Regions from separate parts of the Paenibacillus sp. IHBB 10380 genome, predicted to be linked through region 3. Evidence: riboswitches for the same ligand, from Rfam matches in the RefSeq annotation. Region 3 holds a riboswitch; each other region holds the start of a gene.

Region 1 (3,184 bases), 760 kb from region 3:
AGGACAATGGTTAGCAGAACATGCACCAGAGTTCGGTTTCATTATTCGTTATCCCGAAGGTCAAGAAGCAGTAACAGGTTATGTATATGAACCGTGGCATATCCGGTATATTGGTACCGACTTGGCGCCTGATCTAGCGGCTAGTGTATTAACGTTAGAGGAATACTTTGATGACGCTAATATTAAGCTGTAGTCCAAAGACTTCGTCGTCCCAAAAGAACGGCATTCGTTTACTGATGAAATATTAGAAAGTTTAACCTTTCTAATATTTATAATAAAAAAGGAGTTGCTCTCTAGAAAGTAGAGAGCAACTCCTTTTTAAAATATAAGAAAGGTTAAGTTTTTACTAAACTTTGCTTATATTTCTACGAGAAACGGTTACCGTCCCTTCAAGGACTTTAAACGTTTCTTCTTGTTATACTCATCAGGTATTTTTGTCTTGTCTTTTGTCGGTTATCATGATCACGTTGTTCTGTAACATTTCTTGAGATTGAGCAAGAATTTCTTTTTGAATTCTGAGCATCTTCTGATCGAGTGCTTCGGCAGCTACCGCAGCTTCTTTCAGTTCATCAAGTACATGCGGTGGAACCTGTTTGTCATACTTGTAGAATAGGATGTGTTCCATGCTTGCCCAGAAATCCATAGCTAACGTTCTTAGTTGAATCTCTACCTTGATCCAGCGCGTCCCTTCAAACAACACCATGGGTACAGCAAGAATAACATGCAGGCTCTGGTATCCGTTAGGCTTAGGATGTTCAATATAATCCTTAACCTCCAGTACGCGGATGTCAGATCGTTGCTGGAAATGTTCAAGTAACCGGTAAATATCTTTGACAAAGGCGCATACGATACGCATTCCGGCAATGTCGTGTATATTATTTAGCATATTCTCTACGGTGAGGTTATATCCTTTGCGTTTCATTTTTTCAATAATGCTCTTAGGTTCTTTGATGCGGACTTTTATATGTTCAATAGGACTGTAACCGTCTTGTTGTTTCAATTCTGTCTTGATCAGCTTAATCTTATTCTGTAGCTCATCTAGAGCTAATTGATATAACATCGGGAGTTTCTTCCACTCATCTAATTGCTGTAAAAAGTCATTGTCTAATTCCCACGACCCCAAATCCTGTAAAGAAATCTGATTGAGCACAAGAGGGCTATTTTCAAGTTCTTTCAATTCGTGTTCTCCTAATAATTCAGATTATGATGATAAGTCTATTTTACATGATAATGAATGGTAGAAGCAAAAAATGGACAGCGGATAGATAAAATAAAGTCTTAGACTGGATCAGAGTTCCAGACATAAATAACCCAATAACCATTTGTGTTATTACTATAACGCTTTTATTTGGAGATTTGAGAGAAATCCAAAAGGGGTGTTTGTTGGATTGCAAAATCTTTTTTATAAATTTTAAAATAATATAGGTCGGAAATTCTATTCACGCAGAGTTATTTATAGTAAAATTAGGTTAATATAGGATTCTATATAACAGGCAAACTATGCGAAAGCATGGGACGCAAAGCCACGGGTCTAAAGCATTTGCATGATAGCCGGGCTGCAGATCACATACATAGAGAAACATATTATTTATGTTATATGCAGACCAATGGGCCGCCTAAGCTCCTGTTTGGTCTTTTTTTATAACAAAAGCAGGCAGATCTTGTCCCTATACTCTATCTATATCGAAGGCAAGCATCTGAAGGAGCGATTGTAGAATGAGAAGACCCTCTGTTGATTTCAAATCCCATCGCAAGTGGTTCTTTTTTGTAGGCGCTTTACTGTTGGCTTTGGGAAGTGCTTCGCAACATCTGCAACTGATTTACGGCATCACGTTTACATTTACGAACATTCTTCTGTTGATGTTGGTACGACTATACGGAATGCGAATCGTTCTGCCAGTAACCGGGATAATTTATGCTACTGCCATATTCATTCATCATGATCCTTCTTATATTGTCATATTTCTGCTTGAAGTTTGCTGGATCGGGCTTTGGCAGGTGAGAAGACCAGGCTACCTACTCGGCCCCGACGCCATTTTCTGGTTGTGTCTCGGTGCCCCAATTACGTTTATTGCTTGCTGGTTATCCGGAACGTTCTCGTTAATTGAATTCATCCTTCTGTTTGCCATTACAGCATCTAATGGTCTATTTAATACCTTAATCGCTGAAATGCTCATCAATTATCTGCCGCTGGGTCGTTGGCTTGGACTTGCCAAGGACATGCCTCTTCCGGTTACATTCCGCCGGGTTTTATTTCATTTGTCAATTACGCTTGTTGCCCTTCCTTTTCTCATGAATATGATCGTTAACGGAAGGAATGCACACGATGTGTCTACCCGCACGACGCTGCAAACGGCGAGTAATACGGCGAATAGTATAAGGGGAGAACTGGATCAGTGGAAACAGGAGGATGTGCTAGGAGTTCGGTTGGAGGGTCTAATTCAGATCGGATATTTGCAGGAAATGATCAAACGCAATACAACGCAGAAGCTGTTCGATATCACCATTACGAGTCCACACAATAAGGTGCTGGCCACGAACAGTAAGGAATCCACTCTACATCGGGAGCAGACCCAATCTGTTATCCCTATTGAGGATAACTTTTTGATTGAGGTGCCTGTTCAATCCACAGTGCTTCTTCCGACCCAACAATGGCGAAATGCTCGTTACGTTTACGCAGCTCCAATGGAACGGTTTCCGCTGATTATTTCGGTTAGCGTTCCTGTCAAGTCATATCAGGTACAAATATTCCGGGAATACATTTATCAATTATTGTACATGCTCGCCAATGTCACCATCGCAGCCCTGCTGGCATGGATTATTAACTGGTGGCTTGGTCGAAGCCTTATGCAGCTTGCCAGATCGACGACCAATCTGCCAGTGAGACTGAAGCAAATGGTCTCTCTGGAATGGCCGAACAGTGGGATTCTGGAAATTGATTCACTCACTCATAATTTCAAGGATATGTCCCAGAATCTACTTCATATGTTCCAGGAAGCCTTGTGGATGAACCAGCGGCTTCGATCTTCTGAGAAAAAGCTGCATCAATTAGCGTATTATGACAGCTTAACCACGTTGCCGAATCGGTTGCAGTTCCATCAAGTACTAAGCGACTTGCTCTTGCAAGAGGGCGACCGTACCGGACGGATCGCAGTCATGTTTATGGACCTGAACCGCTTTAAAC
Region 2 (3,184 bases), 430 kb from region 3:
TACATATTTCATGAAACCAAAAAATCGCCTTATCTAACTGACCATGTTCCTCATACCAATACCCAATTTCATAAGAGATGCTAAGCCACAATTCCTTAAACCGTTGACGTTCACTTTCCGCCCACCAATAATCATATTCCTGCAGGTAATTACCGGTATATAATTTCATGATTTCTATGTAGTTGTCTATTGTGTCAGCAGATAGAGATGGGGACGATGCTAATTTAGTCTCCCACTCTTCTGTGTCTAACAGAACATGATCAATAGTCAGAACATAACTTTCCATCGAATTCACAATTTGAAAGTGTTCACCATATGATGTTAATGTTTTACGAATGTGATAGATTGCAGTGTATAATTGCGAATATACTTTTTCCGGTTCATGCTCTGGCCATAGCATATCAATCAATACGGATTTACGAACGAGTTGTCCCCGATGCTGAAGTAAATATAGAAACAACTCCTGCGCTTTTGTCGTACGCCATTGAATCACAGCAAACTGTTGACTCGACACTTCGACGGTCACTTGCCTGAACATATTCATCCGCATCGTAAGGTTCTTAATTTCAGTCTGGTCTTGTTTAGATTCTACGTGTTCGCCAATGCGATCCATGGTTTTGGACAAGCGATCAGGTCTAACAGGTTTTACTATGTAATCTAAAGCATTTAGTTCAAAAGCCTTAACTGCATATTCATTATACGCCGTTACAAATACAATATTTAAATCTGGCTTCTTCTCCAGGATTTGTTCTGCTAACTCAATTCCATTAATCTCAGGTAAGCTAATATCTAAAAAAACCAAATCCACTTCCTTAAGAAGAATCTCCCTTCTTCCAATAACCGGATCTATAAATTTACCTATTATTTCTATACCCGTAAGATTCATAAGTTGACGCTCCAAGTAATCCACAGCAAGTTGTTCATCGTCTACAAGAATTACCTTCATAACAATACTCCTTAATTATGGAATTTAATATTATTGGATGTCTCGTGATAAGAATATCATAATTTTTGAAATAAAAAAGCAATGAACGTAATGTTCATCGCTTCGATAGTACTATTTTTTTGTTAATATTGTTTGGATGCTAGGTATTTGGATGCATCTTTTACCATCATGAAAGTTGTAGTTGTACCATTCCAACCTGCATCCACCGTTGTATCCACCGTAACCCATTTATTATTTAAATAGACTTCATTCCAAGCGTGATAGGAACTCACATAATTTGTTGTACCCATTACCATCTTAGTAGGAACGTCCACACTCCTAAGCATCGCTGCAAATAACGCAGAATACCCATAACAAATATCTTTTTTCGATGAAAATGTACGATCGATTTGAGGGAGATAATCGGCTGACGCGCTCACTGCCAATTTATTATCATATTTAATATTGTTAATCACATAATTATAAATAACTTTTACTTTTTCAGCATCCGTTGCTAGGTTCTTGGTTAACTCTTTCGCCTTTTGAACAGCTTTGCTTGTATCATTCCAATTCACATTCTGAGTTGAATTCAAATAAACTATCGAACTATCACTCAAAGCGAGCTTAATTGTATCCTTATACACAACTTGATATTTATTCCCACTTGTTTGTTCCAACAAGCTCACGGTATAATCACCGTTTCCTAATTGAAGGGGAAACACCTCCACTTGCTTTCCGGCAATTAAATTATAATAATACTGCTCCTGACCTTTAACAATTAAGAGCTTTGTCTTAATATTAGCCTTCACATCATACTTCACACTAATGATTCCCTTGCTTACGCTGGATTCATCTAGCCATGAGTTACCTTCAGCAGCATGAATTGTTGTTCCACTAAACAATGGACATAAAATAATAAGTGCAACTACAAATAACATAAACTTTTTCATACATAAAACTCCCTTCGGTGGCCAGGCTGCCATCTTATCAAGAAGGCCCTTTAGCTTTGCGTCCCTACCTTTCGATAGGTTTGCTATTATCGTTTAAAGTTCTATTCTCACAGTACAACAAAAAAACTGTTCGTCCGGTAACTGGCTGCCACCCGATCTGGAAGGCCCTTTAGCTTTGCGTCCCTATCTTTCGATAGGTTTGCCATTATCTGAATAGCTTTGATAGTCCCATAGTATCATATAATCCAGATCTGAAAGCAACTAATCACTAATTTTAATTATCTTTCCAGTTATTCTTCTATATTTAATTCCATCACCCTTCCAACAACCGGGCCTTCATCGTCGATTTCCCCATTTAAGCAAAATCCAAAAGATTCATATAGTTTTTGAGCATATATATTATCGGTATGGAGACTCAAATAAATTTTTTTACAGTCGTATTGTTGTTGAATATATACAATTAACAGAGGAAGAAACCGCTTTGCATACCCATTGCCTTGGAAACGATAATCAATCATAAAGCGGTCTAACCATGCACTCTTATTGACGCTATTTGGCCAACCGTACATTGCATACCCAACTAATGTCTCCTCGTCATATAATCCAAGAGATGTTGCATAATTTTCAAACATGCATTCTGCTAAAGAAAACGCATTGTTTTCAATAAAATGCTTTTGTTGTTCTGATACAGATAAAGCAGCTACCGAACGCCAATTTTCTTTTGTTACTTCACAAATGTGAAGGCTCATTATTTTAGCTCGCTTTCTTTCTGATTTTTAAACATCGAATCATACTTTACGCATCTCATGACAGAGAAGTTGTATCTTCACTAGTGTACGCCAGACAAATCCATAGTACTAATAGCCTAGTATACGTCGTATATTGCTCATGGATTAAATACTATCCAATTCCTTATATCAAGATCTCGTATTAAAACACGCTACGCACTAATCCTCCATCGATTCTCATCGCTGAACCATTAATGGCTGAGGAAAGAGGACTACTTAAAAAAGTAACGAGATTCGCAATTTCTTCTGGTCGAATAAGTCTTTGAATAATGGAGGTGGGTCGATTCTCATTCATAAATCGCTTTTCAGCTTCTTGAATAGTCAAATTTTCATTAGGATAAAGAGTATTTAACATCGTTTCTACTCCCTCTGTTAAAGTGGAACCCGGCATAATCGTATTGACGGTCACATTCGTTCCTTTGGTCAGCTCAGCTAAACTGCGAGAAAGCGAGAGTTGCATAGTCTTGGTTGCACTATAATGAGCCATTTCTTGTGATGGCATAATAGCAGCCTCACTAGCA
Region 3 (3,184 bases):
GGGCACTTTCAAGAGCGCAACTACGGATCGAGGGAAAGAGTTTGCCTGCTTTAGCTCGCTTGAGTTTACTCACAACATAGATGTCTACTTTGCTGATCCCTACTCATCTTGGCAACGTGGTTCCAACGAGAATGGAAATGGCCTCCTTCGAGAGTTCTTTCCCAAAGGCAAAGACTTCGCAGAGGTGACTGATATTGAACTGGCTAAGGCCCTCAATCTGATTAACAACCGACCCAGGAAATGTCTGGGTTGGAAGACCGCTCACGAATCATTCACGGATGCTCTGTCGCACTTGGCTTGACAATCCGTCATATCCCAGTTCACCGTCGCCAATATTCCTAGTACATCCATAGGTTTTATGTTATTCTAGTAATTAAATTTATCATGAGAAAAACAGACAGCTGAGGAGAGATGAACAGTGCTTGTTGCTCAGAGTATAACAGAGCTTATTGGACATACGCCGATGGTGCGATTGAATCGCACGGTTCCGGATGGCGCTGCTGATGTATATGTGAAATTGGAAATGTTCAATCCCTCGGGAAGTGTGAAGGATCGAGCTGCGTTTAATCTGATTGAGACGGCTGAGGAGAAAGGTCTGCTAACCGCTGGAGGAACGATTATTGAACCTACGAGTGGCAACACGGGCATTGGCATTGCGATGATTGCAGCGGCCAAAGGGTACAAGGCGATTCTTGTGATGCCAGATAATATGTCCAAGGAAAGAATCAATATACTGAAAGCTTACGGGGCCGATGTAGTTCTGTCTCCAAGCAGTGAAAGAATGCCAGGTTCTATTGCTAAGGCATTGGAGTTACAGGAAGGGATTCCGGGCAGTTTCATTCCACAGCAGTTCGAGAATCCAGCTAATCCCGATATTCACCGTATAACGACAGCGCCGGAAATTCTGGAACAAATGGAGCATCGGCTTGATGCGTTCGTAGCTACAGCAGGTACTGGGGGTACAATTACCGGTACAGGTGAGACGTTGCGAAAGGTTTTGCCGAATCTTCATATCGCTGTTGTTGAACCGCAAGGATCGCCCGTTTTATCTGGGGGCACACCCGGTCCACATAAATTGGTAGGAACAAGCCCGGGATTTGTACCAAGTATCCTAAACATAGATGTATACGATGAAATCATTCAAATTTCGGATGATCATGCCATTGGAATGATGAAGGATTTAGCGCGTCTGGAAGGTATTCTGGTCGGTCCATCCTCAGGTGCATCTGTGTATGCGGCGATTCAAGTAGCTAAGAAGTTAGGCTCTGGCAAAAGAGTAGTATGTATCGCACCTGATACAGGTGAGCGTTACTTAAGTATGGATTTATTTTAAAGCTACGGCGTCATCTTCGAAGTAGAAGGTTTGTATATCCGGTGATTGCGATAGGCTCATTTGCATGACCTCCTCTAATAGGTAACACAATTTACTCATACATAAACCAACCCTTCAAGTGTCCAATCTACTGCAATTCAATGGTTAACAGCGGTAGGTACATTAATTTTTGTGGAGCATGGGTACGGGGGTTAGTGCTTAAGGATGGATTAGTAGGAGCGGAGTATTTTCAAGGTCCTATTTTTGTTTTCACTTTGTCGAAATTATGAGTAAAATGGGTCCAATTCGACAGATTTTCAGAAGATAGTGAAATAATATAGAAAAATTTTCATATTAGTAGTAAAATAGAACTACTTGTTTGTGATTCCCGTAATGGCGTTTTTATCATTTAATACATATCGGCAAAGCTACTGAAAAGTAGTGACGCAAAACTATAGGGACTACTTCCTCGAAGGAAAAGTCAGCCAGTTGCATATGGAGTGGTGACCTATGGCTATTTATGCGATATGGGCATCTTTTTTTTGCTTTCACAAGGGAGAACCTATCAAATCTATCAAACCTATCAGATCAAGAAAGGGGGGACTTAATATCACGTAAGACTATGTAGCTAGGTGGTCATATTTTGAAATCAAAATTACATAATAAGAGGAGACCGATAATGAAGTTACCACGAATGATTAACGTTATTACCAGACGAAGTATTGTTACTAAAAATATGTTACTGACGAGTCTATTCATCATTTTGACGGGCGTTATATTAATCGCATCCAGTTATTATATTCAGGGCGAGGTTCTGACAAACCAATTAAATTCGGATTCAGGAAAAATTATGACTGCATGGATCAACAAAATATCACCCGAAGAGGCAGCTGAGGCCAAAGCGAACAAGGATCGTAATTCACCGATTCAGAAGAAATTAATGGGGATATTTGATGAACTATCCGTTATACACCCTAACGTTGCGCAAGGCTATATCTATGGTTCTGAACTTGAAGACGGTAATAAGACGTCTAATATTTCTTTTCCAACAGCAGTATTGGATATATTTGAAGGAGAAGGCATGAAGTTAGGAGATATGTATGAACAGGCTGCTATTCACGTAGATGGCGTTAAGGATATGTTGAAGACGAAGCAGATGAGCTTCACTAAACCTTATTCTGATGATTATGGAACTTGGGTAACAGTTCTGTACCCTTTCCAAGATAGTGAAGGAACTGTATTTGCTTATATGGCCATGGATATCGATGCAAGCTTAATTACACAAGGTCAGCATGAATTAGTTAAATATACGATACTAGCTTTACTGGCCACATTGATTGTTGTGTTAACTATGCAATATTTCACCATAAAGCAAACTTTTGCTCCTGTGAAAGGCTTGATGGCTGCCTTGGATAAGCTAAGCCAAGGAGATTTTAGTGTTCAATTACCGACGAGTACTGACGAACTTGGTAAAGTAGCTGAGAAGTTCAATATGACGGTGAATAACATGAATAGATTAGTTGCGACTATCAAAACAGTATCAACAGAATCTGCTGAGGAATCTAAAATATTATTCTCTACTGTGGAGGATAGTCATGAGAACGCAATGGCAATTACAGCGAATATTGAGGAGATATCGGATCGAGTGTCTCAGCAAAGTAAGTCCATATCGGAGAGTGTAACCTCACTTGAGGAAATTTCCTCAGGAGTAACTACAATTGCTGCAAGTACCACTACGTTATCTGATACATCGATGCAAATGAGGGACCAATCTGAGCAAGGTACTGACAATGTAGACAAAGTTATGACGCAGATGAATTCAATTCAAAAGTCTGTTCTAAATTCGGTGCATTCCATTGAACAGCTTCAGAA
Region 4 (3,184 bases), 480 kb from region 3:
TTCTCCTGACTGTACGCCTTACTGTAAATAGAACGTGGCATTCCCACCTTGTGTAATAGTTGATCAAACAGACCTACGAATACCCCAAGACATAGAAGTACAATAATGGTTCCTAATCCAACCGGACCTTGGAGTACAATTGCAAGTACAAAACCTATAGTTTCCCCAATAGTTTTTGTAACATTAATACCCCAACCTGTTCGTGCAGTGATAGCTAACATCAACTCATCATTTGGTACGGAGGGAAAAGATGCCCGCAAGTAAATAGCAATTCCCAAGGCCAGTATACATAGTCCTACAAAAAATAAACTCCATTGAAAAAGTAAAATATCTACTTTTATAAAAGATAGAATCTTTAAGTTTAAAAGGTCAAAAAAAGCTCCAATAATGAAGATAGGAATAAAACCAGCTATATTAGGAGGCTTCATTTTTATCAGGCTATTTACAAAAATAAGGATTCCACCAACAATGAAAACCCATGATCCAATTGAAAGTCCGATTCGTTTTGATAATGCAACATTCAAGGCATCCCATGGAGCAATTCCTACATTGGATTTAATCATACAAACAATACCTAGAGATAAAACAAATAATCCAATAATATAAATCAGACATCTTTGAAAGAAATAGTTCATGATTTCGCTTTCCTAACCAAGTTGTCGTTTTCCTTCTCAGACGTTTGGATATAATGCTCGAAAGCATAAGCCACACCACAATTATTATTCGATAAAGTTCTGAAAGTAGCCACCTCACTAAGCCTTTCATCTGCATTTCCCATGGCTATCCCTATTCCTGCTACTTTAAACATAGGCATATCATTTAGATTGTCACCAATCACTATTGCATTTGCTACAGTTTTTTTGTAATATTCACAAAGTTTATGTAGTGCTAATCCTTTATTTACTCCTGCACTCATAATTTCTAGGTTGAATGATCCAGAGCTAGCTACAACACACCCGTCCATTTGACTAAAATATTCTTTAGCTTGCTTTAACTTACTTCTGCTTGGAGAAACGATCATAAATTTGATGACAAAATCAATAGAGTTAATTATACCAGAAACTTCTTCTAAACCGTATTGATAGATTTGAGCTTTAATAGATTCACAAAACACATCTTTGTTAAAATGGGGATCTTGACTTACTATATCATTTAGCTGCTTTTCTAGTTGATGAATTCCCTGATTTGATACAACAATCTTGTCAGATAAATACACTTGAAAATAGATATTTTCTTTGTTTAGCCATTGTATGATAGCTTGAGTTACATCTGGACCTATAAAATGTTCGGATATTTTTTTGTTATCTACATAGATTTGAGCTCCGTTCGATGCAATGATTGGACAATTCAAATTATATTTATTCATAATGTGTTTTGCATCAAATAAAGCCCTTCCTGTTGCAATTGTTACAATATGATTTTGCTTTTGTCCTTTCTTTAAGGCGATTACGTCTCTTTCTTGGATAGTTAGGTTGTCAGATAACAGAGTACCATCTAAGTCAATTGCGATTATCTTCATGTTGCTTCCCTCATTTCTTGAATTAAAAAATTTATAGCCAGTATAACGTATGGTACGCATTTCAGAGCAAATATATTTTTTCCTTTCAAGATGAAAATTCCATTATATTGTTCAGAAAGTCACGAGTTTTGTGAGTTACATAGGTTCTGTCAGGCCATCAAAGCCGATGATGACTAATTACTGCAGTTTCGACTCGCAGATAACGGGACGGGTGCTTGCTGTGGATCATTTTGCCCTATTGATAATTCGAATCATCTTTGATCATCTAGTTCTAAAGTATCCAAAAAAGGTCAAGTAGTACCAATGCCTACTTTGAATATACTACCAACTGTTTATAAAATTGGTATATTAGCGTGTTACTGTTTGATAGAAGCAAATAGAAAAATGTGGAAAATCTATAGAAATATAGGGACACAAAACTACAGGGACTAAGGTTATATAACTATGTCAGCCTGTTGCCAAAGAGTATATTATGCTACTCCTTTGGGGTAGATTTTTCACGTGTTCAGGTAGGCAGTCATTAAAAAATAGGAGGAAGTCAACGTGAAAAAAATGTTAGCAATCGTGGTATCTGCATCCGCAGCAATACTATTTAACGTTTCAGTTAGCCCAGATCTTGTTATGGCGGAACAATTACCAAGTGTGAATGTAGTGAGCAATGTGATGGAAAGTACAGTGAACTTCGCAGAAACGACCATAACCGCAGAACAGCATGGAGATATGGAGAAGCATGCCCGGCAAAATTTAAGAATGGGTTTAGGTACGAATAGACAGCCAACGGGGTTCGTCGCTATGCCTGGCAAGCAAATGTTTATGTGGATGTAGATTCAATCGATAAAGTGCCTTCGTTAGTCTTTTTCCAACAAGAGGGTTCATGGTCCAGTTATCTCAAAGAAGTGGAACTACGTCCAGGTAACAATACGATAACCGTACCGGAGATCCTCACGGATAGTTTATATTCAATTGATGTCACCAAAGGCGGCCCAGTGTACATCGTAAATCCATTCACTCCTGCAGAGCAGGGGAAGGCGCCTCTCATCAGATTTGAAGGGTTAGAGAGATTCCCTGTAATGACGAAGGCTACGAATGTGGAACAATTTAAATCTTTCTTAACAGCATATAAACAGAGTCTAGACCAAGACAAAGTTGCACATCCAAATGTTAAAGATCGTAAACTAATAGACGTAGTTGAGATGGTTAGCGATCGAATCGTATTTACCGGAACGGCTACCGATGCGTACAATCAATATATTACGCAGGGCCATAACCCAATGGATACATTAACGGGCTATGACTTCTGGATGCAAAAGAGCTTTGGCTTCTATGGTCTGGATGGCCGTAGTGAGATCCACGATCCTAAGCTGATCAGGGAAAATATAAGATTGATGCAGCCGTGGGGTTATATGTATGCAGCAGGTGACCATGTAGGGATCCAACGCGAACAGGCAGATCTTCCTTTGAGTGATTTCAGCAAGTCGTATCCAGGCTGGGGCTTGAATCACGAGATTGGGCATCGCATGGCTGTTGAAGAACGAGAGTACGGTGAGATTACGAATAACATGATATCCATGATGATGTCAGTAGACTATCATGTTCTGGAACTGGATAATCCGATCAGGATCAACTATGAAGCTGAACTCTATAAATATGTCATTGCAGAAAATA

The links. Region 3 has a riboswitch for cyclic di-GMP ahead of UB51_RS20945 (methyl-accepting chemotaxis protein). Riboswitches for the same ligand answer to the same signal wherever they lie in the genome.
Region 1: another riboswitch for cyclic di-GMP. It lies ahead of UB51_RS24410 (putative bifunctional diguanylate cyclase/phosphodiesterase); the one in region 3 lies ahead of UB51_RS20945 (methyl-accepting chemotaxis protein).
Region 2: another riboswitch for cyclic di-GMP. It lies ahead of UB51_RS19015 (transglutaminase-like domain-containing protein); the one in region 3 lies ahead of UB51_RS20945 (methyl-accepting chemotaxis protein).
Region 4: another riboswitch for cyclic di-GMP. It lies ahead of UB51_RS26630 (hypothetical protein); the one in region 3 lies ahead of UB51_RS20945 (methyl-accepting chemotaxis protein).

The regions. Positions count from the first base shown of each region.
Region 1 is NZ_CP010976.1:5,382,336-5,385,519, forward strand. Features, by position in the region: gene UB51_RS24400 (M15 family metallopeptidase) at 1-193, shown strand, start outside; gene UB51_RS24405 (GTP pyrophosphokinase) at 425-1,177, opposite strand; cyclic di-GMP riboswitch class I at 1,483-1,564, shown strand; gene UB51_RS24410 (putative bifunctional diguanylate cyclase/phosphodiesterase) at 1,717-3,184, shown strand, end outside.
Region 2 is NZ_CP010976.1:4,192,752-4,195,935, forward strand. Features, by position in the region: gene UB51_RS19010 (response regulator) at 1-946, opposite strand, end outside; gene UB51_RS19015 (transglutaminase-like domain-containing protein) at 1,069-1,875, opposite strand; cyclic di-GMP riboswitch class I at 1,889-1,970, opposite strand; cyclic di-GMP riboswitch class I at 2,009-2,089, opposite strand; gene UB51_RS19020 (GNAT family N-acetyltransferase) at 2,166-2,624, opposite strand; gene UB51_RS19025 (SDR family NAD(P)-dependent oxidoreductase) at 2,806-3,184, opposite strand, start outside.
Region 3 is NZ_CP010976.1:4,618,527-4,621,710, reverse strand. Features, by position in the region: partial or broken gene UB51_RS20955 (IS30 family transposase) at 1-301, shown strand, start outside; gene cysK (cysteine synthase A) at 419-1,333, shown strand; cyclic di-GMP riboswitch class I at 1,724-1,809, shown strand; gene UB51_RS20945 (methyl-accepting chemotaxis protein) at 1,992-3,184, shown strand, end outside.
Region 4 is NZ_CP010976.1:5,095,201-5,098,384, reverse strand. Features, by position in the region: gene UB51_RS23145 (YczE/YyaS/YitT family protein) at 1-635, opposite strand, end outside; gene UB51_RS23140 (Cof-type HAD-IIB family hydrolase) at 632-1,519, opposite strand; cyclic di-GMP riboswitch class I at 1,898-1,982, shown strand; gene UB51_RS26630 (hypothetical protein) at 2,063-2,344, shown strand; gene UB51_RS23135 (carbohydrate-binding protein) at 2,335-3,184, shown strand, end outside.